DNA from 2 places in the Sphingobium cloacae genome. Region 1 is predicted to be linked to the other one. Evidence: riboswitches for the same ligand, from Rfam matches in the RefSeq annotation. Region 1 holds a riboswitch; the other holds the start of a gene.
What was found. Region 1 has a riboswitch for cobalamin ahead of SCLO_RS08335 (TonB-dependent receptor plug domain-containing protein). Riboswitches for the same ligand answer to the same signal wherever they lie in the genome.

Region 1 (12,084 bases):
AGCACGCAGGTCACGCGCGAGATAAGGCTGAACATCCCGATCCTGTCGTCGGCCATGGATACGGTGACGGAGGCGGACATGGCGATCGTCATGGCGCAGCTGGGCGGCATCGGCGTGCTGCACCGCAACCTGTCGATCGAGGAACAGGCCGCCGCCGTCCGCGCGGTCAAGCGCTTCGAAAGCGGCATGGTGGTGAATCCGATCACCATTACCCCCGATGCCACGCTGGCCGACGCACAGACGCTGATGGAGCGCAACAGGATCAGCGGCATCCCTGTGGTCGAGGCCTCCGGCAAGCTGGTCGGCATCCTCACACACCGCGATACCCGTTTCGCGGAGAACCCGTCCCAGCCCGTCAGCGAACTGATGACCAGGGACAATCTCGCCACGGTAAAGGCGGGCGTCGGTCAGGATGAAGCGATGCGCCTGCTCCACCAGCGCCGGATCGAAAAGCTGCTGGTGGTGGACGACGCCTATCGCTGCGTGGGCCTCATCACCGTCAAGGATATCGAAAAGGCCGTTACTTATCCGCAGGCGACCAAGGATGCATCCGGCCGCCTGCGTGTAGCCGCCGCGACCACGGTGGGCGACAAGGGGCTGGAGCGCACCGAGGCGCTGATTGACGCGGAATGCGACCTCATCGTCATCGACACCGCCCATGGCCACAGCAAGCAGGTCGCGGTCGCGGTCGAGGCGGTCAAGAAAATGTCCAACCATGTCCAGGTCGTCGCGGGCAATGTCGCCACCGCCGAAGCGACCCGCGCGCTGATCGGCGCGGGCGCGGATTGCGTCAAGGTCGGCATCGGTCCCGGCTCCATTTGCACCACCCGGGTCGTCGCGGGCGTCGGCGTACCGCAGTTGACCGCGATCATGGATTCCGCCGAAGCCGCCGCCCAGCATGGCGTGCCGGTCATCGCCGATGGCGGCCTGCGTACCTCCGGCGACGTGGCCAAGGCGCTGGCGGCGGGCGCGGGCTGCGTCATGGTGGGATCGCTGCTGGCGGGCACGGCGGAAGCGCCGGGCGAAACCTTCCTCTATCAGGGCCGAGCCTATAAGAGCTATCGCGGCATGGGCAGCGTCGGCGCGATGGCGCGCGGGAGCGCCGACCGCTATTTCCAGGCGGACATCAAGGACCAGATGAAGCTGGTCCCCGAAGGCATTGAGGGCCAGGTGCCGTTCAAGGGCCCGGCCAAGGATGTGATCCACCAGCTTGTCGGCGGCGTGAAGGCGGCGATGGGCTATACCGGCAGCCGCACGATCAAGGATTTGCAGGAGCGCGCCCGCTTCGTGCAGATCACCAATGCGGGCCTGTCGGAAAGCCATGTCCATGACGTCACCATCACGCGGGAAGCGCCCAATTATCCCACGCGTTGATCGCCGCTTGCGAAAGGGAGCGGGGGAAGGGCTTGTCATGATGAGCGACGGTCATGGTCCCGATCCGAACGGAGGCGAACGGTGACGCCCTCCGCCCGTGTACAGGCCGCGATCGAACTGCTCGACGCCGTCATCGCTTCCGCGCGCGATGGCGGCCCGGCGGCGGACACGCTGATCGCCCGTTATTTCAAGGAACGGCGCTATGCCGGGTCGCGCGACCGCCGGGCGGTGCGCGACCATGTTTACGACGCGATCCGCCGCGCCGCCGACCGCCCGGAAAGCGGCCGCGCCGCCATGCTCGGCCTTGCCTGTGAGCATCCGGAGATCGCCCACCTGTTCGACGGATCGGCCCATGGCCCCGCGCCTGTCCAACCGGGCGAAGCTGCTGCTGCGCCGGGCATCATCCCCGGCTGGATAGTCCCCTTGCTGGCCGGGCCGGTCGAGCAAGACGCCTTGCTGGGCCGCGCCCCGGTCGATCTGCGGGTCAACCGTCTCAAAGCGGCGGTAGAGCAGGTCGTCCCGCTCCTGCCCGATGCCGCGCCGATCCCTGGCGTGCCCGACGCGCTGCGCCTGCCCGAAGGCGCGCCCGTCGAAAAGAGTGGGCTGTGGCAGCAGGGCCTCGTCGAAGTGCAGGATGCCGGCAGCCAGTTGATCGCCGCCGTTTGCGAGGCGAAGCCGGGCCAGACCGTCATGGACCTGTGCGCCGGAGCAGGCGGCAAGACGCTGGCGCTCGCCGCCGCGATGCAGGGAGAGGGTGTGCTGATCGCCGCCGATACCATCCGTTCCCGCCTGGGCCGCCTGTCCCCCCGCGCCGAACGGGCCGGGGCGACGTTCATCCAGACGCTCTTGCTGGATCAGGGGCATGAGGCGCGCGCGCTGGAAAGCCTGCATGGCCGGGCCGACGTCGTGCTGGTCGACGCGCCCTGTTCCGGCACCGGCACGTGGCGGCGCAATCCCGAAGCGCGCTGGCGGCTGACGCAGGCGCGGCTCGACCGGCTGGTACAGGAACAAGCCCGCATCCTCGATTTCGCCGCGCCGCTGCTGGCGTCGGGCGGCGCGCTGGTCTATGCCACCTGTGCACTGACGGACAGAGAGGGGCGGGATCAGGTGGAATCGTTCCTGCAAAGGCATGACGGCTGGATCGCGGACACCTTCGCCCTGCCGCTTGGCCGCGCCCATGGTCCGGGCTGGCTGCTGACGCCGGGGCATGACGGGACGGACGGTTTCACTTTCGCCCGGCTGCGCCGCCGCCCGTGAAAGAGACAATGGACAAGCGCCCGCAAAATGGCGACACTTGGCCGGAATCAACGCCTGAAACATGGCTGGAGACATTGATGCGTTTCACCCCTGCCTCGATTGCCCTTGCCGTTATGCTGACCACCGTATCCAGCGCGGGACTGACCCAGCGTCCGGACGCGCAGATCGACCCGCGCTCGATCGAATGGCAGCATGCGGGCGAAGCGGCGCGCAAGGCCGGCAATCTGGAAGGCGCGAACGACGCGCTGGAAAGCGCGCTGGCGGTCGATCCACGCAACCGCGGCGCCTATATCGAACTGGCGCAGGTGGCGCGCGCGCAAGGACTTCAGGGCAAGGCCATCCGCCTTTATAACGAAGCGTTGTTGCTGGACCCCGCCGATATCGGCGCGCTGGTCGGTCAGGGCGAAGCGATGGTGGAAAAGGGCGCGATCGCCAAGGCGAAGGAAAATCTGACGCAGGCGCAAAAGCTCTGCCGCGCCGATTGCGCGGGCGTGGGCCAGCTTGCCGCCGCTATCGAGAAAGGCCCGCCCGCCACCGTGCTGAGCGCCAAGGAAGAAGTGATCCCGCCCAAGGCGGTGCCGACCGAAACGCCTTGACCCGCCTTGCGGCCGGAGAAGCGCAGGGCCGTGGAACAGGAAAAAGGCCGGTCATCGCGACCGGCCTTTTTGTCAATCGAACAACTCTTCCAGAAAGCTCTTCCGCCGCTTCTTCTGATAAGGCCGCCCGTCGCCGCGATAGTCCCGGTCCGGCCGGTAGCTGGGCTGGCTCACCGGCGCGGCGGGCGCGGTCTCCCGCGCGGATCGTTCGATGATCTTGTCCAGTTCGCCCCGGTCCAGCCACACGCCGCGGCATTGCGGGCAATAGTCGATCTCCACCCCCTGCCGGTCCGTCATCGCCAATCCGACATGACAGACCGGGCAGAGCATGGCCGAAACGGCCTGCGCGTCGCGCATCCGCCTATTCCCGCTCGCCGGTCAGGTGCAGCAGCATCTGGAACAGGTTGACGAAGTTCAGATAGAGCGACAGCGCGCCCATGACCTGCATCTTTTCCGCGACTTCATGGCCCGCATAGTGGAAATATTCCGACTTGATGCGCTGCGTGTCCCAGGCGGTGAGGCCGGTGAAGATCACTACGCCCAGGATCGAAACCACCATCGCCATCGCCGAAGACCCGATGAACAGGTTGATGAGGCTGGCGACGATGATGCCGATCAGGCCCATGATGAGGAACGAGCCCATCTTCGTGAGGTCGCGCTGCGTCGTATAGCCCCACAGCGCCATGGCGAGGAACATCACCGCGGCGGAGAAGAAGGCCTGCGCGATGCTGCCGCCGGTGAAGATCAGGAACACGCTGGCCAGGGACACGCCCATGACGGCGGAAAAGGCCCAGAAGGCCATGCGCGCGCCCGCGGTCGTCATCTTTTCGATGCGGAAGCTGAAGAAGAAGACGAAAGCCAGCGGCGCGAAGATCGCCACCCATTTGAGCGGCGTGCCGAAGATCGCGGCGGCCAGGGCAGGCGTATTGCCGATGAAGGCGGCGACCAGCCCGGTGATGACCAGGCCGATGCCCATATTGCGGAAAACGCCCAGCATATGCGCGCGCAGGCCGGCATCGACCTGCGCCGTCTGGCTGGCACCATAGCCCGGCATGCGAACGGGATTATTCACGGCGTTAAAACTCCATCCTTCAAAAATGGTCAGACCAGAATAGTTAAGGATCGAGCGGCCCGGCGTGGTTTCGGTGGGATTGGAGGGGGGGCTGCAATCCCCCGAACCTGCACCGAGCACACTCGATGCGGTCCGACATCACGGCTGGACATGTCCAGCCGCCAGAGGGGCCCGGCCCGCAGGAACCATATCGGGAGAGGAAGGCTGCGGCGCAAGGGATCGGGCGCATAGCAATAATTTGTTACAATGAAGGGTGGCCGGCTGACATGCTCCCGCTTATGCAGGCGCATGATGCATGTCGGGAGCGGACAGCCTGCTCTCGCTCCCCAATCCGCCATTTCCTTCCCCTTGAAATCGATCCGCTTGGCATGGCCTTCCGCTTGTCCTATGGGCAGCGGCGTCCGGGGCGCTTCCAGCGCGCCGGCATGATCGCGCTGGTGCCCCACGGGGCTGAAAAGGGAATGCGGTGCGGAGGTTTTCTCCTCCTATTCCGCTGCTGTCCCTGCAACTGTAAGCGGTGAGCGCGATGCGTATGGGTCCCTCCTTCCTGCGAAAGGGGCGGGAAGGGGACCGGCCACTGGACATCCGTCCGGGAAGGCTGGCGCATCGCAGTGACGACCCGCGAGCCAGGAGACCTGCCAGCGTCTGGTCGCTCTTGCCCTGGCCCAGGGATCGGCCATGGCACGGTTTCTTCCGTGAGCGACGCTGCCAGGCGGCCGGGGCCGCATCGGTGCGCGTGGCGGGGACGGGCGTTGACCTGCCGCGCGCATCGGCCGCGCAGGCGGAGTCCCCGGTCCTGAAGTTCACAAACGCTCAGGGAAGAGACACAATGATGAAATCGGGATTGTCGCTCGTGGCGCTGCTGGCGGCCACGCCGGCGCTGGCGCAGGATGACGACATCGTCGTCACCGCATCGGGCATCGAACAGCCGCGCGATCAGGTGGGTCAGGCGATCACGGTGATCGACGCCGACACCATCCGCACCCGGCAGGCGGTCGAAGTGACCGACCTGCTGGCGACGACGCCCGGCGTCCGCTTCAACCGCAACGGCACGATCGGCACGGTCACGGGCGTGTCGCTGCGCGGCGCGGAATCGTCGCAGACGCTGGTGCTGATCGACGGCGTCAAGGTGAACGACCCCAGCGGCGATGCCGACAGTTTCAACTTCGGCAACCTGCTGGTCGGCAATATCCGCCGGATCGAAGTGCTGCGCGGCTCCAACTCGGTCGTCCATGGCAGCCAGGCGATCGGCGGCGTGGTCAATGTGATGACAGGGACGCCCGCCGAAGGCTATGCCGCCAATGCGTCGGTCGATTACGGCTATAGCGACACGCTGAACGCGAAAGCGGATGTGTCCGGCACCAGCGGGATCGCGTCGGGCGGCGTGGGCGTCGCCTATTTCCGCACCGACGGCATCTCGGCCGCCGCGCGTTCCTTCGGCGCGACGGAGAAGGACGGCTACAAGAACATCACCGCCAATGCGAAGCTGAAGCTCAGCTTTTCCGACGCGCTCAGCCTCGACCTGCGCGGCTATTATATCCACGCCGACCTCGATTATGACAGCTTCTTCGGAACACCGGCCGATAGCCCCGACATCACCAAGTCGGACCAATATGTCGGCTATGCCGGGCTCAACCTGTCGCTGCTGGACGGCAAGCTGACCAACCGGGCGGCGGTCACCTGGTTCCGCCATGACCGGGACTATTATCCCGCGCGGGGCGCGGACGCCTCCTACGGCTATTCGGGCACCAACCTGCGCTTCGAATATCAGGGCGTCTATGCGCCCGTCGATCGGGCGAAGCTGGTCTTCGGCTATGAGCATGAGCGGCCCGACTATGACTTTTACGGCTTTGGCAGCACGGCCAGCGCCAAGGCGAACATCGACAGCGTCTATGCCCTCGCCATCGTGCAGCCGGCCGAGGGGCTTTCCGTCACCGGCGGCCTGCGCCATGGCGACCACAACCAGTTCGGCGGCGCGACGACCTTTGGCGCGAACGCCAATTACACGCCCAACCATGGCGCGACCAATTTCCGCGTCAGCTATGGCGAAGGGTTCAAGGCGCCCTCGCTCTATCAGCTTTACGATAGGTGGGTGGGCAATGCCGACCTGCGTCCCGAACGCTCGAAAAGCTATGACATCGGTTTCGACCAGAGCCTGGATAACGGGCGGGCGATGCTGTCGGTCACGGCTTTCCGCCGCGATACGCGTAACCAGATCGACGGCTTCCCGCCGACCTATGTCTATTACAACATCGCCCGCGCCCGCGCGAAGGGGGTGGAAGCCAGCCTGACGCTGCGGCCCGTGGAGGCGCTGACGTTCACGGCCGCCTATAGCTATATCGACGCACGCAATCGTTCGGAGGGGACGGCCAATGAAGGCAATCGCCTGCCGCGCCGTGCCGCCAATGCGGTCAGCGTGTCGGCGGATTATGTCTGGCCTTTCGGCCTCAGCACCGGCGCGACGGTGACGATGATGGGCGACATTTTCGACGATGCCGCCAACACGCGCCGTCTGGACGGCTATGCCGTTGTCGGCCTGCGCGCGTCCCTGCCGGTCACGGAGAATCTGGAAATCTACGGCCGCATCGACAATCTGTCGAATGAGGAATATGCGACGGCCTATGGCTATGGGGTCTATGGCCGGTCGGCCTATGGCGGCGTGCGTGTCCGCTTCTGATCGCGCGGCAAAGGGGCGGGCGTGAGCGCCCGTCCCCTATGGGCGGTCCGGCGCGGCGTTGACCTGCGCCACGATGCTGCGCGCGGCCAGCACATAGGCCGGGCCGCCGCAGACCGTCCACGCCTGCGGCACCCGAATGCGGGGAATGTCCTTCAGGACCGGATGATTCAGCATCTCCGTCCCCTGATCGACCACGCGTTCGCTGCCGCTTTCGACGATCAGCCAGTCGGGACGGGCGGCGATCATCTGTTCCAGCGGAATCTGCGCCAGAGCGGGCTTCCCCAGCTTCGCGGCGAGGTTGGTGAGGCCCGCGCGCCGCATCAGGTCGTCGACCAGCGTGCCGGTGCCCGTCATATAGCCGCGCCTTTGATAATAGGCGGCAACGCCGCCGCGCCTGGGCCGGGGCAGGGCGGCAAGGTCGCGGTTCATGCGCGCAATGAGCGCCTCGCCGCGTTCGGGATGGCCCACGGCCCTGGCTGTCCGCCGGATCTGGTCGATCACCGACCCGTAACTGTCCGCCGTTTCCAGGCCCAGCACGTTCCAGCGCCCCGGCGGCGCGCCCGCGACGCTATCGCCCAGCGGAAAGCCCAGCAGCAGGTCGGGCCGGAGCGCCATCACCTCTTCGGACGGCCGGCGCAGGCTGCGGAAGGAGCGGGCCTTGGCCGCAGCCGCCGAAAGTTCCGCATTGCGGGCGTTCCTGCTGAGCGCGACGATCTGGCCCGGATCGGCCAGCGCCAGCAGATATTGATCGGCGCAGACGTTCAGCGACACGATCCTGCGCGGTTTTTCGGCGGGCGGGGCCGCGCCGATCAGGCCCAGCGCGGCGGCCGCTGCCAGCAATTTCATCCCATGCATGTCCATGGCACTAGCAAAGCGCGGCGGAGGCGCAAGTCATGATGCATGCGCGCCGTCGTCATCCCTTGTTGCTCCCCACGCTCGTCCTGCTGATCGTGCTGGCGGCCGGCGGCTCGGTCATGTTGGGGGCCGTGCCGATTTCGCTGCCGCGCCTGTGGGCGGTGATGACGGGCGGCGGAGACGAAGTCGCCCGCGCGATCCTGATCGACCTGCGCGTGCCGCGCATGATTCTGGGCCTGCTGGTCGGCGGGATGCTCGGCCTCGCGGGGGCGGCGCTGCAAGGCTATCTCCGCAATCCGCTGGCCGAACCGTCCGTGCTGGGCGCGTCCAACGCGGCGGCGCTGGGGGCGGTCTACGCGCTCTATTTCGGGTTGGCGCAGATGCATGTGCTCGCCCTGCCGCTGCTCGCCATCCTGACCGGGATGATCGCCATCGGCGGGCTTTTCCTGCTGGCCGGGCCATCGGAAAGCCCGCTGACGCTGATCCTCGCGGGCATCGCCATCGCCACGCTGGCGGGGGCGGGGATCAGCCTGTCGCTCAACCTGTCGCCCAACCCCTTCGCGGCGATGGAGATCATGAGCTGGCTGATGGGGAGCCTTGAGAATCGCAGCTATGCCCATGTGTTGACGGCGCTGCCCTGCGTGCTCGCCGGCGCGGCGCTGCTGATCGCCGACGGACGGACGCTCGACGCGCTCACCTTGGGCGAGGATGGCGCGCAGGCGCTGGGCGTCGACCTCAAATGGGCGCGGCTGCGGTTGATGCTGGGCGTCGCGATCGGGGTCGGCGGCGCGGTGGCGGTGTCGGGCTCGATCGGCTTCATCGGCCTGATCGTGCCGCATCTGGTCCGCCCGCTGACGGACCGTTCGCCCTCCGCCATCCTGCTTCCGTCCATGCTGGGCGGTGCGGCGCTGCTGACCTTCGCCGACATCGGCGTGCGGCTGATCCCCACGACCAATGAACTGAAGCTGGGCGTACTCACCGCCATGCTGGGCGTGCCGGTCTTCCTTGTCCACCTGATGCGGGAGCGGCGGCTATGGTGACGATCCGGATCGAGGAAATGGGTGTGCGCCTCGGCCGCCATGCCGCGGTGCAGGGCGTCACGCTAGGCTTCGACCCCGGCCAGCTGGTCGGCATCATCGGTCCCAATGGCGCGGGAAAATCATCCATGATCCGCGCGATGCTGGGGCTTGTGCCGCTGAGCGCCGGGCGGGTCTCGATCGACGGCCGGGATGTCGCCGCCCTGTCCCGGCGCGACATCGCAAAGCATCTCGCCTATCTGCCGCAGGGCCAGACGCTGCACTGGCCTCTGGCGGTCGAGCGGCTGGTTGCGCTGGGCCGCCTGCCGCATCTGGGGCCCCTGTCACGGCTCACGCCCGCCGACGAGGAAATGGTCGACGCGGCTTTGACCCGAGCGGATGTGCTGCATCTGAAGGGCCGCATCGCGACGGAACTGTCGGGCGGGGAGCGGGCCCGCGTCCTGTTGGCCCGCGCGTTGGCGGTGGGCGCTCCCGCGCTGGTCGCGGACGAGCCGCTTGCCGCCCTCGACCCGGGGCATCAGATCGACGTCATGGCGCTGCTGAGCGCGGAGGCCCGATCGGGCGCGCTGATCGTGACCGTCCTGCACGACCTTGGCATGGCGGCGCGCTATTGCGACCGGCTGGTCCTGATGAACCGGGGCGAAGTCGTGGCGGACGGCCCGCCGATGCAGGTGCTGACGCGGGCTCATCTCGCCCGCGTCTATGGCATCGACGCCTGGATCGGGGAGGAAGCCGGGCGGCCGGTGATCCTGCCGCTCAACCGCGTCTGACCGCTTCAGTCGGCGAAGCTGCGCGGCGCGGCATCGACGACGGTGAAGGCGCCCGCGCCCACCTCGGATACCTGCAGCGCCCTTTCCGCCACGCCGTCGCGGTTGAAGCGGAATGCGCCGTCGATCCCGGCGAAACCGCCCGAATCGCGCAGCCGTCCCGCGGGGAACGGCGTCCCGACCTTCCAGTCGCGCGCGATCCGCACCGTCAGCAGCACCGCGTCATAGCCCAGCGCCGACAGTCGGAATGGCGCATTGCCGTAGCGCGCCCGATATTTGGTGGCGAGCTGGCGATAGAGGCCGTCCGACACGCTGGCGAACCATGCCCCGCGCAGCACCGGGCTGGACGCCAGCGCATTGTCGGTGTTCCACAGTTCCGTCCCCAGCAGCCGCGCATTGGCCCCGCCATTCTTCCGCACCACCGGCGCGATCTGGAGCGCCACGCGCCCGCTGTCGGCGATCAGCAGCGCGTCATAGCTGGACGATGCCTGCAATTTCTTGACCGCCGCCGTGATCGACCCGGCCGAACGGTCGAAGGTTTCCAGCGCCACGACATTGCCGCCCGCCTGTTCGACCGCCCGCAGCATCGCCGTCCCCGCGCGCTCGCCATAGACGCCCTTGGGCACCAGCCCGGCAAAGCGCGACAGGCCCTTTTCCCGCGCGAAGCCGATCACCCGCTCGATCGACTGGTTGGGGTTGTAGCCCAGAATATAGGTGCCCTTGCCCGCGACGCTCACATCGTTGGAAAAGCTGATGACGGGTACGTTGGCCCGCGCGGCGATGGGACCGATCACCCGCGCATCGTCCGCCAGCAGCGGCCCCAGGATCAGGCGGTTGCCATCGGCCAGCGCCTTGTTGACCGCCGCCGCCGCGCCGAGATTGGTGTCATAGGTGGTGATGCGCAGCTTGTCGGCCTTCGTATCCAGCAGCGCCAGCGTGGTCGCATTGGCGATGGACTGGCCGACCCCGGCATTGGTGCCGCTCATCGGCACCAGCAGGGCGACGCGATGCCGCTCCGTATCGGTGGGCAGGCCCTGCGTCACGTCCGGCCCGGTCGGCGGCGGCGGAGGGGCGGGCTGCTGCCCCTTGGGCACGATGGACTGACAGGCGGCGAGCAACAGCGTGCCGGCCGCGAAGAGAATGCGCGCGCCGCGCTTCGTGGCGGTCCATATGTCCGCTTGCCGGGGGGCATCCGTCTCTGTCATTTGATGTCCTTATGGAAACTCAACATTCGGGGCTTGAACCCGGTCTTTATATCGTGGCCGGTCCCATCGGCAACCTTGGAGACCTGACGCCGCGCGCGGCGGAGATATTGCGCCGCGCCGATGTGATCGCCGTGGAGGATACACGGGTCAGCGCGCGCCTGCTGCGCCATGCGGGGTCGGAACGGCCGATGATCCCCTATCACGACCATAGCGCGGAGGGCGTCCGCGCCCGCCTGATCGAGCGTATGGCGGGCGAATCGGTCGCGCTGCTGTCGGACGCGGGGACGCCGCTCATCTCCGACCCCGGCTACAAGCTGGTGCGCGATGCGCGCGCGGCGGGACGGCGGATCACGACGCTGCCCGGACCCAGTGCGGCGATAGCGGCGCTCACGCTGTCGGGCCTGCCGACTGACCGCTTCCTCTTCATGGGCTTCCTCCCCGCCAAGGCGAAGGCGCGTGCCGATGCGCTGGCCGAAGTCGTCGCCCTGCGCGCCACGCTCATCTTCTACGAAAGCGGCCCGCGCCTGTCCGACAGCCTTGCCGCCATGGCGGAGGGGCTGGGCGACCGGGAAGCCGCCGTCAGCCGCGAGATCAGCAAGGCTTTCGAGGAAACCGCGACCGGCACCCTCACGCAACTCTCCGCCCGCTATGCCGACGCGCCGCCCAGGGGCGAGATCGTCGTCATCGTCGGTCCGCCCGGCGAAGCGCCGCCCGCCAGCGGGGAAGATGCCGACGCCGCCCTGCTCGACGCCATGGCGCGCCTTCCCGTTTCCAAGGCGGCGGGGGAGGTGGCGAAGAAGCTCGGCCTCGACCGCCGCGCCCTCTACGCCCGCGCGATGGAACTCAAGGGGTGAGGAAACAGGCGGCCGAAAAGCGCGGACGGCAGGCGGAGCGCATCGCCGCATGGTGGCTGCGCCTCAAGGGCTGGCAAATCCTGGCCCGCCGAGCGCGGACGCCCGCGGGCGAGGTGGACCTTGTCGCCAGACGCGGGACCATGATCGCCTTCGTCGAGGTGAAGGCCCGTGCCACCGACGCCGATCTCGACCTCGCCATCGACGAGCGCCGCCTGTCCCGCGTCGCGGCGGCGGCGGAAATCCTGTTCCACGACCATGCGAAACCCGGAGACGACATGCGAATCGACGTGATGCTCCTTGCGCCGGGGCGTCCGCCGCGCCATCTGGCGAATGTCTGGCATGGGGGCTGACCGCGCTCCCCGCCGCACGCAACGAGAAGGACGAACATGA
Region 2 (12,084 bases), 1.2 Mb from region 1:
ACGTCGATGGCGCCGACCATCACCTTCTTGCCCCGGATGAGTTCGATGAGGTCCATCGGAACGTGGGAATGATGACATTCCAGCGAAATGATGTCGATCTTCGACTTCCGCAGATTGGGGAATGTTTCCTCATACTGCCGCCATTCGGAACCCAGCGTTTTTTTCCAGTCCGTATTAGCCTTGATGCCATATCCATAGCAGATGTGGACCGCCGTTTCGCACTTCAGCCCCTCTGCCGCCTTTTCCAACGTGGCGATGCCCCAGTCGTTCGCCTCGTCGAAGAAGACGTTGAAGGCCGGTTCGTCGAACTGGATGATGTCGATGCCGGCGGCTTCCAGCTCCTTTGCTTCCTGATTGAGGATCTTCGCGAACTCCCAGGCGAGCTTCTCGCGGCTCTTGTAGTGGGCGTCGTAGAGCGTATCGATCATCGTCATGGGGCCGGGCAGGGTCCATTTGATCGGCTGATCCGTCTGCGCGCGCAGATATCTGGCGTCCTCCACAAAGACGGGCTTCGTCCGCGCCACTGCGTCGACGACCGTCGGCACGCTCGCATCATAACGGTTGCGAATCCTGACGGTTTCGCGCTTCTCGAAATCGACGCCGCTCAAATGCTCGACAAAGGTGGTGACGAAATGCTGGCGTGTCTGTTCGCCGTCGCCGACGATCGTGATGCCGGCCTGCTCCTGATCGTTCACCGCCAGGCGCAGCGCGTCCTTCTTGCCCTCCGACAATTGCTCGCCCTGCAATTTCCAGGCCGCCCAGAGCTTTTCGGGCTCCGCGAGCCAGGAGGGCTTGGGCAGGCTGCCGGCGGTCGAGGTGGGCAACAATGTCTTCATGGATAGGGCCTCGTAAATGGGATGGATCAGGCAGCTACAGCATCAACGACAGCGGCATGGCGCGACGACCATTGTTCGAGCACCGCCGCATGCGGCTTGATGAAATGCTCCTGGGCGAACTTGCCCTGTTCGACCGCGAGCCTGCTGCGTTCTTCGCGGTCGTAAACGATGAGGGTCAGCGAATAGTCCTGATATTTCAGGCTCGGCCGATAGTCCTGCGCGGCAACGGAATTGGCATTGTAGATTTCGGGACGATAGATTTTCTGGAAGGTTTCCATCGTGCTGATCGTGCTGGCGAGCTCCAGATGGGTGTAGTCGTCGAGCAGGCCGCCGAGATGATAGAAAGCCAGGGGCGCGACGGCGTGCGGCGGCATGAAGTAGCGAACCTTCATCCCCATCTTCGCGAAATAGGCATCGGTCGCGGAGACTTTGTCGTTCTTGTACTCAATGCCGAGGATGGGGTGGACATTGGCTGTCCGGTGATAGGTTTCCCGGCTCGACACGCTCAGGCAGATGACCGGCGGCTTGCTGAAATTGTCCCGATAAGCGCTGGAATTGAGGAAGTGCTTGAACAATTTTCCATGCAGGTCGCCAAAGCCTTCCGGTGCGCCGCCGTGGGGGTTCTGCTTGAGGTGGTCTAGCAGCAGGATGCTGAAATCATAGTCGCGGACATAGGATGAGAAATTATTGCCGACCATGCCGGGGATGCGTTCACCGCTGCGCGTGTCGATGACGGTTGTCTGTAGGATTTCGATCAGCGGGAAATGATCGTCATCCTCCCGCGCGCCGATCTTCAACTCCGCAGAGATGATCGTCAGTTCGACCGCATAACGATCCCCAGCGGGATTGTCCCAATGCATGATCGAATTGAAGCGATTGTCGATCATCTTCAGAGTGTTGCGCAGATTTTCCTGACGGTTCTCTCCTCGCGCCAGATTCGCGAAATTGGTGGTGATCCGCGTGGCGTCGGCGGGACGATAATCCTCGTTGAACGGGATGCTGCTGATGGAGAAGGTAAACCCGCTATTCGTCATGACACACCTGTTTTTGCCGGACAGGAGGCCAAGGGAAGAGCGCGCAGGACAGGCCCGGACGATGCTTACGCCACGAGCCTTTGCTTCTAGCGCGATCCACCGGAGGAACCCCCGTCCGAGGAACGTTATCGCGTCGGAGGCAGGTCTCCTGGCTTACGGGTCATCGCGGCGGTTCCGGCCTTCCCGAGCTTCTTGCGGAAGCCCAGTGACACGAAATGGAACCGCCACTCGCCGCTTACAGTTGCGGGGGCAGCGCCGGACTCTGTCTAGCAGACATCACCGGCTTCCCGTCTTAGCCCCGCCGTCACGCCTGAGGCGGGGAACCTCGACGAGCGGCTTACACACCATCGCGAGCTTCCTGTCAAGGTCCATATAAAGATTTCTTTATATGCAATCGGTGCAGATTGTCGCGCCAACTGAGGATCGACACGCACCCGCTTGCCCATCGAAATGCCATATTTCGAAAGAATGGATGTCGACGCGCCAACCCCGCATTGGGCGGCGAAACGCATGAGGGTCGGCTGGCATGTGGCGCACAGGGTCGTCATGAACGGGAGAAGGACAGTCGTCTTCAGGAACTGAGCCAAGGCCGGTGGATGGACCCAACGCCGCGCGATCAGAGCGTTTCTCTCTCAAGCCACTGGATAGGGCGTCGGCGCGCTGCGATTTTCGTCGACGGCAATCGCCCGCCCGACGGGCGGGAAAGCGCGTTGCGGGCAGGCCTGACGCTCGCAGACCTTACATCCGGCGCCGATAGGTGTCGCGGCGCTCGGATCGCTGAGGTCGAACCCGCGCGCATAAACAAGGCGTGAAGCATGGCGGATGTCGCAGCCAAGCCCAATGGCGAATGTCTTGCCCGGCATGCCGAAGCCGGCATTGACGCTGCCCACCGTTCGCGCGATCCACAAATAGGTGCGCCCATCGGGCATCTGCGCGATCTGGCGCAACACGCGACCGGGCTGGGCGAAGGCTTCATAGACTTTCCACAGCGGGCAGGTGCCGCCGACACGCGAGAAATGGAAGTCCGTCGCAGACTGACGCTTGGAGATGTTGCCGGCGCGATCGACCCGCACGAAGAAAAAGGGGATGCCGCGCGCTTCCGCCCGTTGCAGCGTCGAAAGCCGGTGGCAGACTGTTTCGAAGCCCACGCCGAAGCGGCGCCCGAGCTTTTCGATGTCATAGCCTTCCGCTTCGGCTGCGGCGAGGAAGTCCCCATAGGGCAGAATCAGCGCACCGGCGAAATAGTTGGCGAGGCCGATGCGCGCCAGCCTTCGTGCTTCGTCGCTGGTGAGGATTGGATTGTCCGTGAGCCTGGCAATGATGTCGCCATGCTCCAGAAAGGCGAGTTGAGTGGCCATCTGGAACGCCTGCTGGCCTTGGTTTAATTGGTCGGAAACATAGAGGGTGCGCGTAGCCGGATCATAACGGCGTTGGGCCGCATCGCTGTCGCCGCCGATGACCTGCACGCGATGCCGTTCGCCCAGCAAGGCGGTCAGGCCGGCATGGATCGAACGAGGGGTCAGACCAGCTTGGCGGTAAAGGCGCTCGGCCGCCTCATCCAGGGGTTCGACATGATTGTGCCGGGCGTAGAAGAAGTCGCGCACCTGCTCGAAGGGCATGCGCGCCGGGCCGCCGCTGATCCACTCGTCACCCAGTTGCGCCGCCATCGCCTCGCTGCGCTCGACGGATTCGCGGTAACGGCGGTGCAAGGACACGAGCGTGCGCCCCACCGCCGGCATGTTGGTCGCCAGTTCGCGGATTTCGGCCACGGATATGGGTTCCACGCCATCCGTCAGCGCGTCGCGCAGGTCGGTGATGAGGCGCGCTTCCTCATCTTCGGAGAAAAGCTGCACGTCGACGCCGAAGACCGCGTTGATCTTCAGCAGCACCGGCACTGTCAGCGGCCGCTGATTCTGTTCCAGCTGGTTGAGATAGCTGGACGAGATACCGAGTGAGTTGGCCAGTTCGACCTGCTTGAGATTCCGCTCTTCCCGCAAGCGTCGCAACCGGACGCCCATGAACGCTTTGCGCATATTTCCACCCATCATTCGCAATATTTGCAAATTTACGGCTTTTTGTCCGCAAATCTTCGCAAATTCGGTCATTCCTAGACTAACAGATAATTGCGGATGTTGCGAAGCGAAAGAGACTTTGCAGCAGGGTGGACATGACGAAGCGGATCAAGCGGCTTCCGGCGGCGCGCGCCCGAAGCGGTCAGCGGCCCGTGCCGGGGCCGGGTTGGCGGTTGACGCCCCGGATCGCTCAGACGCCGCCCGCCCAGCCGTGTCGCTCAGCTGTCCTGAGGCATTCCCTGTGGCACGATGGTCTGGATGATGTTGGCATCCAGCTCCTCGAACGCGTGCAAGCCTATCGTGTCATAGAGTTCCTGCCGGGTCTGCATGCGGTCCAGCATCTTGTGGGTGCCGCCCTCCGCCTTGATCGAGGCGTAGAGTTCGGCCTGCGCCCTGTTGGCGATGCGCAGCGACGATACCGGCCAGATCACCATCTTGTAACCCATCGCCTCGAACTCGGAGGCGGTGAAGAAGGGCGTCTTTCCGAATTCGGTCATGTTGGCGAGCAGCGGCACGTTCGGCATCGCCGCGTGGAACTTTTCGAACATCTCGCGGCTGGTGAGGCCTTCGGGGAAGATCGCGTCGGCCCCGGATTCGACATAGAGCTTCGCACGCGCGATGGCGGCATCGAAGCCCTCTACTCCCACCGCGTCAGTCCTCGCGACGATGACGAGATCGCGGCGCGCCTTGGCCGCCGCGGCCACCTTGGCGGCCATGTCGGTGGGGGAAACGAGGCTCTTGCCGTTCAGATGCCCGCATTTCTTGGGCAGGATCTGGTCCTCCAGATGAACAGCGCCCGCCCCCGCATCCTCGAAGGTGCGGATCATGTGCATGACGTTGAGCGCCTCGCCATAGCCGGTGTCGCCGTCGACGAGCAGCGGCAGGCCGGTCGCGCGGACGATCTGGCGGATGAAGAAGGCGACCTCGTCCACGGTGATGATGCCAAGGTCCGGCAGGCCCATGCTTGCCGTCATCGCCGCGCCGGAGAGATAGAGGCCGTCGAAGCCCGCCTGCCTGGCCTGGATCGCGGCCTGCCCGTTATGCGCGCCGGGCAACTGGTAGATGCCGGGGCGCTCAAGACCGGCACGGAAACGCTTGCCAGCCGGTTCGGTGGGAAGATCGGCGGAAAGAAGATAAGGCATCGATGATCCTTTTCAGCAGTCGCTCCCGAGAGCGGGAGCAAGGAACGTCAGGCGCGTTCCGCGAGCGGCACGAACTTGAGATCCTCCGGCCCGACATAGTTGGCGCTGGGGCGGATGATCTTGTTGTCGGCACGCTGTTCCATCGCATGCGCCGCCCAGCCGGACGTGCGGCTGATGACGAAGAGCGGCGTGAACATCGCCGTCGGCACGCCCATCATATGGTAGCTGACGGCCGAAAACCAATCGAGGTTCGGGAACATGTTCTTCACTTCCATCATAACCGATTCCAGCCGGTCGGCGATGTCGTACATCTTGGTCGATCCCGCCTCGTCCGACAGGTTCTTCGCGACCCGCTTGATGACGACGTTGCGCGGGTCGCTGATCGTGTAGACCGGGTGGCCGAAGCCGATAATGACTTCCTTCGCCTCCACGCGGCGACGGATATCGGCCTCCGCTTCGTCCGGGTTCTGGTAGCGCTTCTGGATTTCGAAGGCGACCTCGTTGGCGCCGCCATGCTTGGGGCCGCGCAGCGCGCCGATGGCGCCGGCGATGCAGCTATACATGTCGGAACCGGTGCCGGCGATGACGCGGCTGGTGAAGGTCGATGCGTTGAATTCATGCTCCGCATAAAGGATCAGCGACGTGTGCATGGCGCGAACCCAGCCTTCAGGCGCGGGCTTGCCATGCAGCAGGTGCAGGAAATGACCGCCGATGCTGTCGTCGTTGGTTTCCAGCTCGATCTCCTTGCCGTTGTTCGACAGGTGATACCAATAGAGCAGCATGGAACCGAGCGAAGCCATCAGCCGGTCGGCGATGTCGCGGGCGTCGGCGGCATTATGGTCGTCCTTTTCCGGCAGCGCGCAGCCCAACGCCGAGACGCCGGTGCGCATCACGTCCATCGGATGCGCGGCGGCGGGAATGGCGGCCAGCGCCTCCTTGACCGGCAAGGGCAGGTTACGCAGCGCCTTGAGCTTGGTCTTGTAGGCCTTGAGTTCCGCCGCGTTGGGCAGCCAGCCATGGACCAGCAGATGCGCGATTTCCTCGAACTCGCTGGTCTCGGCGAAATCCAGAATGTCATAGCCGCGATAGTGGAGATCGTTGCCCGAACGGCCGACCGTGCAGAGCGCGGTGTTGCCTGCCGTTACGCCCGACAGGGCGACTGACTTTTTGGGCTTGAAGGTGATCTCGTTCATTAGGGGCCTCTCCGTGTCAGAAGGCGCCGGCGCAGGGACCGGCCGAGGGAATGAAGGGGAGCCGGGTCATGCGCGATACGCCCGCTTGCCGGTCAGGGTGGTGAATGTGAAGCGGCCGCTGGCGGCGGTAGCGAGGCTGCCATCGTCATTGGGCCCCGTCGCGAAGACGGAGACGACAATCGCCTGATGATCGGCGAACAGGGGCCAGGTTTCGATGTCGACGTCACGAGTTGCGAAGCCTTCGTTGACCTGCACGTCATCGCATTTGGCGAAGCGGATCACCTCGAGAAAATGCGACGAGGCCCGCTCCGCCGCAGCGGCGACCATGGCGTCCATGAGGTCGAGGCCTCGTTCTGGCAGATTGGAAAGCATGGGCGCATTATCCGCAAGCTTTGGCTGGCGAAAACGGCTGAAAAGGCGGAGATTTGCGAAGGAAAAGTTGCGAATTGGCGAAGATTGCGAAGCTTTGGTTCAAGCTGTTTGCCGGAACGCGCCGGATGGCCGGTTCGTTGGGCATAGGAAGGAGACCGGGATATGACGGATGCGCCCAGAACCGATGCCGACGAGCATGCGATCGACGATCAGGAACTGAAGAAAGGCCAGCTCACCTCCGATGAGAAGCTGGACATCGCGCTCGAAGGATCGATGATGACGTCCGAACCACCGCAGATTACGGAGCCCCGGCGCGCCGACGACCCGGATTGACAAGGCCATCGGCGTCGCGGGTCAGAAACTGCCCGCGGGTACGCGCACTTCCCCCTGCATCAGGATACGCGCGCTGCGGCTCATGATCGCCTTGGTGACGGTCCATTGCCCGTTCGCGAGCTTCGCCTCCGCGCCGACGCGCAGCGTGCCCGAGGGATGGCCGAAGCGCACCGCCTGACGCTCTCCGCCGCCCGCCGCGAGGTTGACCAGCGTGCCGGGCACCGCTGCCGCCGTGGCGATGGCGACCGAGGCCGTACCCATCATCGCATGGTGCAGCTTGCCCATCGACAGCGCGCGGACCAGCAGGTCGATCTCGTCGGCCTCGATCGTCTTGCCGCTGGACGATGTGTAGCGGGTGGAGGGGGCCACGAAGGCGATGCAGGGCGCGCGCAACGATCTGGCCGCTTCTTCCGGCGTCCTGATGATGCCCATGCGCAGGGCGCCGATCGTGCGCAGCGCCTCGAGGCGCTTGAGAGCGGCGGCATCGCCGTTGATCGCCTCGCGCAATTCCGTGCCGGTATAGCCGATGTCGGCGGCGTTGACGAAGATCGCTGGAATGCCGGCGTTGATCAGTGTCGCCCTGAGCTTGCCGCCCGTGACGATATCCTCGGGCACGTCCAGTTCGTCGACGATGTTGCCGGTCGGGAACATCGACCCGCCCTCATCGCCGTCTTCAGCCGGGTCCAGAAATTCGAGGACGATCTCGGCGGCGGGAAAGGTCACGCCGTCCAGTTCGAAATCGCCGGTTTCCTGTACTTGCCCGTTCGTCACCGGCACATGGGCGATGATCGTCTTGCCGATATTGGCCTGCCAGATGCGGACGGTGCAGACGCCGTTTTCCGCGCGCGCCGGATCGACATAGCCTGCATGGATCGCGAACGCCCCCGCCGCCGTGGAGAGGTTGCCGCAATTGCTCGACCAGTCGACGAAATCGCTGTCGATCGCGATCTGGCCATAGAGATAATCGACGTCATGATCCAGCACGCTGCTCGGCGAGACGATGACGCATTTGCTGGTGCTGGACGTCGCGCCGCCCATGCCGTCGATCTGCGCGCCATAGGGGTCGGGGCTGCCGATCACCCGCTGGAAAAGCCTGTCGCGCGCCCGCCCCGGCACACGGCAGCTTTCGGGCAGGTCTTCCAGCCGGAAGAACACGCCCTTGCTGGTGCCGCCGCGCATATAGGTGGCGGGGATGCAAATCTGCGGTGCATCGGACATCAGGCGGCCTCCGGTTCCGAAGCGAGGAAATCCTGCGCGAACCGCTGGAGCACGCCGCCCGCCTCGTAGATCGACACTTCCTCCGCCGTGTCGAGCCGGCAGCGCACCGGCACGCCGATCTTCTCGCCATCCCGGCGATGGACGATCAGGTTGAGTATCGCGCCCGGCTTGCGTTCGCCCAGCACGTCGAAGGTCTCGGTGCCATTGAAGCCCAATGTCAGTCGCGTGGTGCCAGGCCGGAACTCCAGCGGCAGCACGCCCATGCCGATCAGGTTGGTGCGGTGGATGCGCTCGAACCCCTCGGCGACGATCGCCTCCACGCCGGCCAGCCTTACGCCCTTGGCCGCCCAGTCGCGCGAACTGCCCTGGCCATAGTCGGCGCCAGCGATGATGATAAGCGGTTGGCGACGCTCCAGATAGGTTTCGATCGCTTCCCACATGCGCATGACCTTGCCCTCCGGTTCGACGCGGGCGAGCGATCCTTTCTTCACCGCCCCGTCGACGACCGCCATCTCGTTCACCAGTTGCGGGTTGGCGAAGGTCGCGCGCATCGCGGTCAGATGGTCGCCGCGATGGGTGGCATAGCTGTTATAATCCTCTTCGGGCAGGCCCATTCTCGCCAGATACTCGCCCGCCGCCGAACTGGCGAGGATAGCGTTGGACGGCGACAGGTGATCGGTCGTGATATTGTCCGGCAGGATCGCGAGCGGGCGCATCCGCAACAACGTGCGCGGGCTGGCCGCCAGCGCGCCGACCCCTTCGGTATCCCAATAGGGCGGCCGGCGGATATAGGTGGATTGCGGCCGCCAGTCGTAGAGCGGGTCTGCCTTGCCGGTGTCGCGTGGGGCGAACATCGGTTCATAGACCTGTCGGAACTGGTCGGGCTTTACGCTCGCCTCGACGATGGCGTCGATTTCCTCGTCACTCGGCCACAGATCCTTGAGGCGGATTTCCTTGCCGTCGATCACGGCCAGCACATCCTTCTCAATGTCAAAGCGCACCGTCCCGGCGATTGCATAGGCGACGACCAGCGGCGGAGACGCGAGGAAGGCCTGTTTGGCATAGGGATGGATGCGGCCGTCGAAATTGCGGTTCCCCGAAAGCACGGCGGCCGCATAGAGATCCCGATCGATGATTTCCTGCTGGATCGCCGGATCGAGCGCGCCCGACATGCCGTTGCAGGTGGTGCAGGCATAGGCGACGATGCCGAAGCCCAGCTTTTCGAGTTCCGGCAACAGGCCCGATTCCATGAGATAGAGGCGCGCGACCTTCGATCCCGGCGCGAAGCTGGTCTTGACCCATGGCTTGCGGGCGAGGCCCAGCGCATTGGCCTTCTTCGCCAGCAGAGCGGCGGCGACCACGTTGCGCGGGTTCGACGTGTTGGTGCAACTGGTGATGGCCGCGATGATGACCGCGCCGTCGGGCAGCAGGCCTTCCTTTTCCTCGGCCACTGCCTTGTCGAGGTCGACGGCGATGCCGCGCTCCTCCAGCGCGCTGGTGGGCAGGCGGCGGTGGGGGTTGGACGGGCCGGCCATGTTGCGGACCACGGTGGACAGGTCGAATTCCAGCACGCGCTCATAGTCGGCGGTCTTGAGGGCGTCAGCCCAGAGGCCCGTCCGTTTCGCGTAATTCTCGACCAGTGCGACCTGCTCTGGCTCGCGGCCGGTCAGGCGTAGATAATCGATCGTCTGGCCGTCGATATAGAACATCGCGGCCGTGGCGCCATATTCCGGACACATGTTGGAGATGGTCGCGCGGTCGCCGATCGACAGGCTGTCCGCACCCTCGCCGAAGAACTCGACCCAGGCGCCGACCACCCGCTCCTTGCGCAGGAATTCGGTGATGGCGAGAACGATGTCGGTCGCGGTGATGCCTGGCTGGCGCTTGCCCGTGAGCTTTACGCCGACGATGTCGGGCAGGCGCATCATCGACGCGCGGCCCAGCATCACCGTCTCCGCCTCCAGCCCGCCAACGCCGATGGCGATCACGCCCAGCGCATCGACATGGGGCGTATGGCTGTCGGTGCCGACGCAGGTGTCGGGGAAGGCGACGCCATCGCGTACCTGGACCACCGGCGACATCTTCTCGAGGTTGATCTGGTGCATGATGCCGTTGCCCGCCGGGATCACGTCCACATTCTCGAACGCCTTCCTGGTCCATTCGATGAAATGGAAACGGTCCTCGTTGCGGCGGTCTTCCACTGCGCGGTTCTTGTCGAAGGCCTGCCTGTCGAAGCCTCCATACTCCACGGCCAGGCTATGGTCGACGATCAGCTGGGTCGGCACCACCGGGTTGACCTTGGACGGATCGCCGCCCTCGTCGGCGATCGCGTCGCGCAGGCCAGCCAGGTCCACCAGCGCCGTCTGACCTAGAATGTCGTGGCAAACGACACGGGCGGGATACCAGGGAAAGTCGAGGTCGCGCTTGCGATCAATGATCTGCGTCAGCGCATCGGTCAGCAGTGCCGGATCGCAACGTCGCACCAACTGCTCGGCCAGCACGCGCGAGACATAAGGCAAGCCATCATAGCTTCCAGGCCGGATCGCCTCGATTGCTTCGCGAGTGTCAAAATAGTCGAGGGCTGTCCCCGGCAGCGGCTTGCGGAAGGCTAAGTTCATCGACGCATTTCTCTTGTCTATAGGGCTTTATCGTCGATGCTCCTACCCTCGCGCGCGCACGAATGGACAGTTCTGAAAAGGCGAAGATTTGCAAAGAGAAATCTGCAAATCAGCAAATTTTGCTAACTTTCGAAGCAGGAACCGATCCGATGCAGATCGCATCGTTCGCGACCTCGGCATGCTGCGCGAAAGCCCGGACATGTTCTCGCCGATCGCGGCCTTTTCGAGCCGGAGCCCGGTGTGCGCCTCGCTCGCCCATTCCCGCGCGGCCGCCTCTGTGAGGCCTGATGGGCGTGGAGACCTCATTTATGAAGCGCGGGAAGCTGATGGACGCTTGGGCGGCATATCGCGGCGTGCCGAGCGGGCGCGAACTGTGCCGCGAAGCAGGGTAGGAGAGCGGGTCGTCGCCGATTCGCCGGGCCGTTTCGACTCTTCCTCCCGCACGCGGGAAGGGCGGATTGCCGTTGCGTCGCTCCTGCGGTTGGGCACGGGCAACATAATGCCAACCCGTTCCCCGTCCGTCGACCATCGGCGGCTTTTGGGGTGTCATTTGGGCGCTATAGCGTAGGTGTAATTCTCGGTTTCCTCGTCTCCCGCCGGCCATAAATGCACTGATGTAATTTATATCGTCGCTGTCCCGCGTAATCCTGCGAGGGATGGAGCCGCATCATGCGTCATCTGCGACGCCTTCTTTTTCCCCAAGCCTGCCCCCTTCATGCTTCGGCCCCGGCGAAGGCCCGCATCGGAGGGCCATCGCTGCTGGTCGATGTCCGTGGACAGGCCGCTCCTGTCATGCGCGCGCTCTTCGTGATCAGGGGTATCTGATGACCCGCACTTGCCTGTTTGACTCGGGCGGCGGGCACGTGCAATGGAACGCCATGCAATCACGCCATGATCATGTGCGCTTCCGTTACCAAGGAGGACAGCTTCTCGCGGGCATCTAGCCCCGGGTTCCGGCGCTTCACGCCCCGGGCTCGGGGTCAATCGACAGATTGCGGCACGCCATGCAGATGCGCGCCCGTTCCTTTCGAAAGCCAGCGCCATGACCAGAATGCCCAATGGGACAAGACCTCCCGTTCATCTCATAGACAGCGAAGCTGAAAGCCTGACCAACCTTGCCCTGGGCGTCGCCGACACCGCGCCGCAGGTCAGCGAACTCCTGCTGGACGAAATCGCGCGCGCGCAAACCCACCGCGCCGAGCGCATGCCCCCGGATATCGTCACCATGCATTCCTCCATCGAATATATCGACGAGGCGAGCGGCGT

Region 2: linked by a shared signal. The riboswitch ahead of SCLO_RS14280 (DUF1852 domain-containing protein) and the one ahead of SCLO_RS08335 (TonB-dependent receptor plug domain-containing protein) in region 1 are both predicted to bind cobalamin.

What each region holds. Positions count from the first base shown of each region.
Region 1 is NZ_AP017655.1:1,712,150-1,724,233, reverse strand. Features, by position in the region: gene guaB (IMP dehydrogenase) at 1-1,374, shown strand, start outside; gene SCLO_RS08355 (RsmB/NOP family class I SAM-dependent RNA methyltransferase) at 1,456-2,631, shown strand; gene SCLO_RS08350 (tetratricopeptide repeat protein) at 2,709-3,227, shown strand; gene SCLO_RS08345 (TFIIB-type zinc ribbon-containing protein) at 3,300-3,584, opposite strand; gene SCLO_RS08340 (Bax inhibitor-1/YccA family protein) at 3,589-4,281, opposite strand; cobalamin riboswitch at 4,723-4,956, shown strand; gene SCLO_RS08335 (TonB-dependent receptor plug domain-containing protein) at 5,129-6,976, shown strand; gene SCLO_RS08330 (ABC transporter substrate-binding protein) at 7,013-7,822, opposite strand; gene SCLO_RS08325 (FecCD family ABC transporter permease) at 7,870-8,871, shown strand; gene SCLO_RS08320 (ABC transporter ATP-binding protein) at 8,865-9,638, shown strand; gene SCLO_RS08315 (penicillin-binding protein activator) at 9,644-10,840, opposite strand; gene rsmI (16S rRNA (cytidine(1402)-2'-O)-methyltransferase) at 10,852-11,694, shown strand; gene SCLO_RS08305 (YraN family protein) at 11,691-12,044, shown strand; gene gshB (glutathione synthase) at 12,081-12,084, shown strand, end outside.
Region 2 is NZ_AP017655.1:2,902,091-2,914,174, forward strand. Features, by position in the region: gene SCLO_RS14275 (methionine synthase) at 1-836, opposite strand, end outside; gene SCLO_RS14280 (DUF1852 domain-containing protein) at 863-1,870, opposite strand; cobalamin riboswitch at 1,992-2,212, opposite strand; gene SCLO_RS14285 (short-chain fatty acyl-CoA regulator family protein) at 2,503-3,903, opposite strand; gene prpB (methylisocitrate lyase) at 4,161-5,084, opposite strand; gene prpC (bifunctional 2-methylcitrate synthase/citrate synthase) at 5,132-6,277, opposite strand; gene SCLO_RS14300 (hypothetical protein) at 6,344-6,649, opposite strand; gene SCLO_RS23420 (hypothetical protein) at 6,812-6,982, shown strand; gene prpF (2-methylaconitate cis-trans isomerase PrpF) at 7,004-8,200, opposite strand; gene acnD (Fe/S-dependent 2-methylisocitrate dehydratase AcnD) at 8,200-10,818, opposite strand; gene rnk (nucleoside diphosphate kinase regulator) at 11,861-12,084, shown strand, end outside.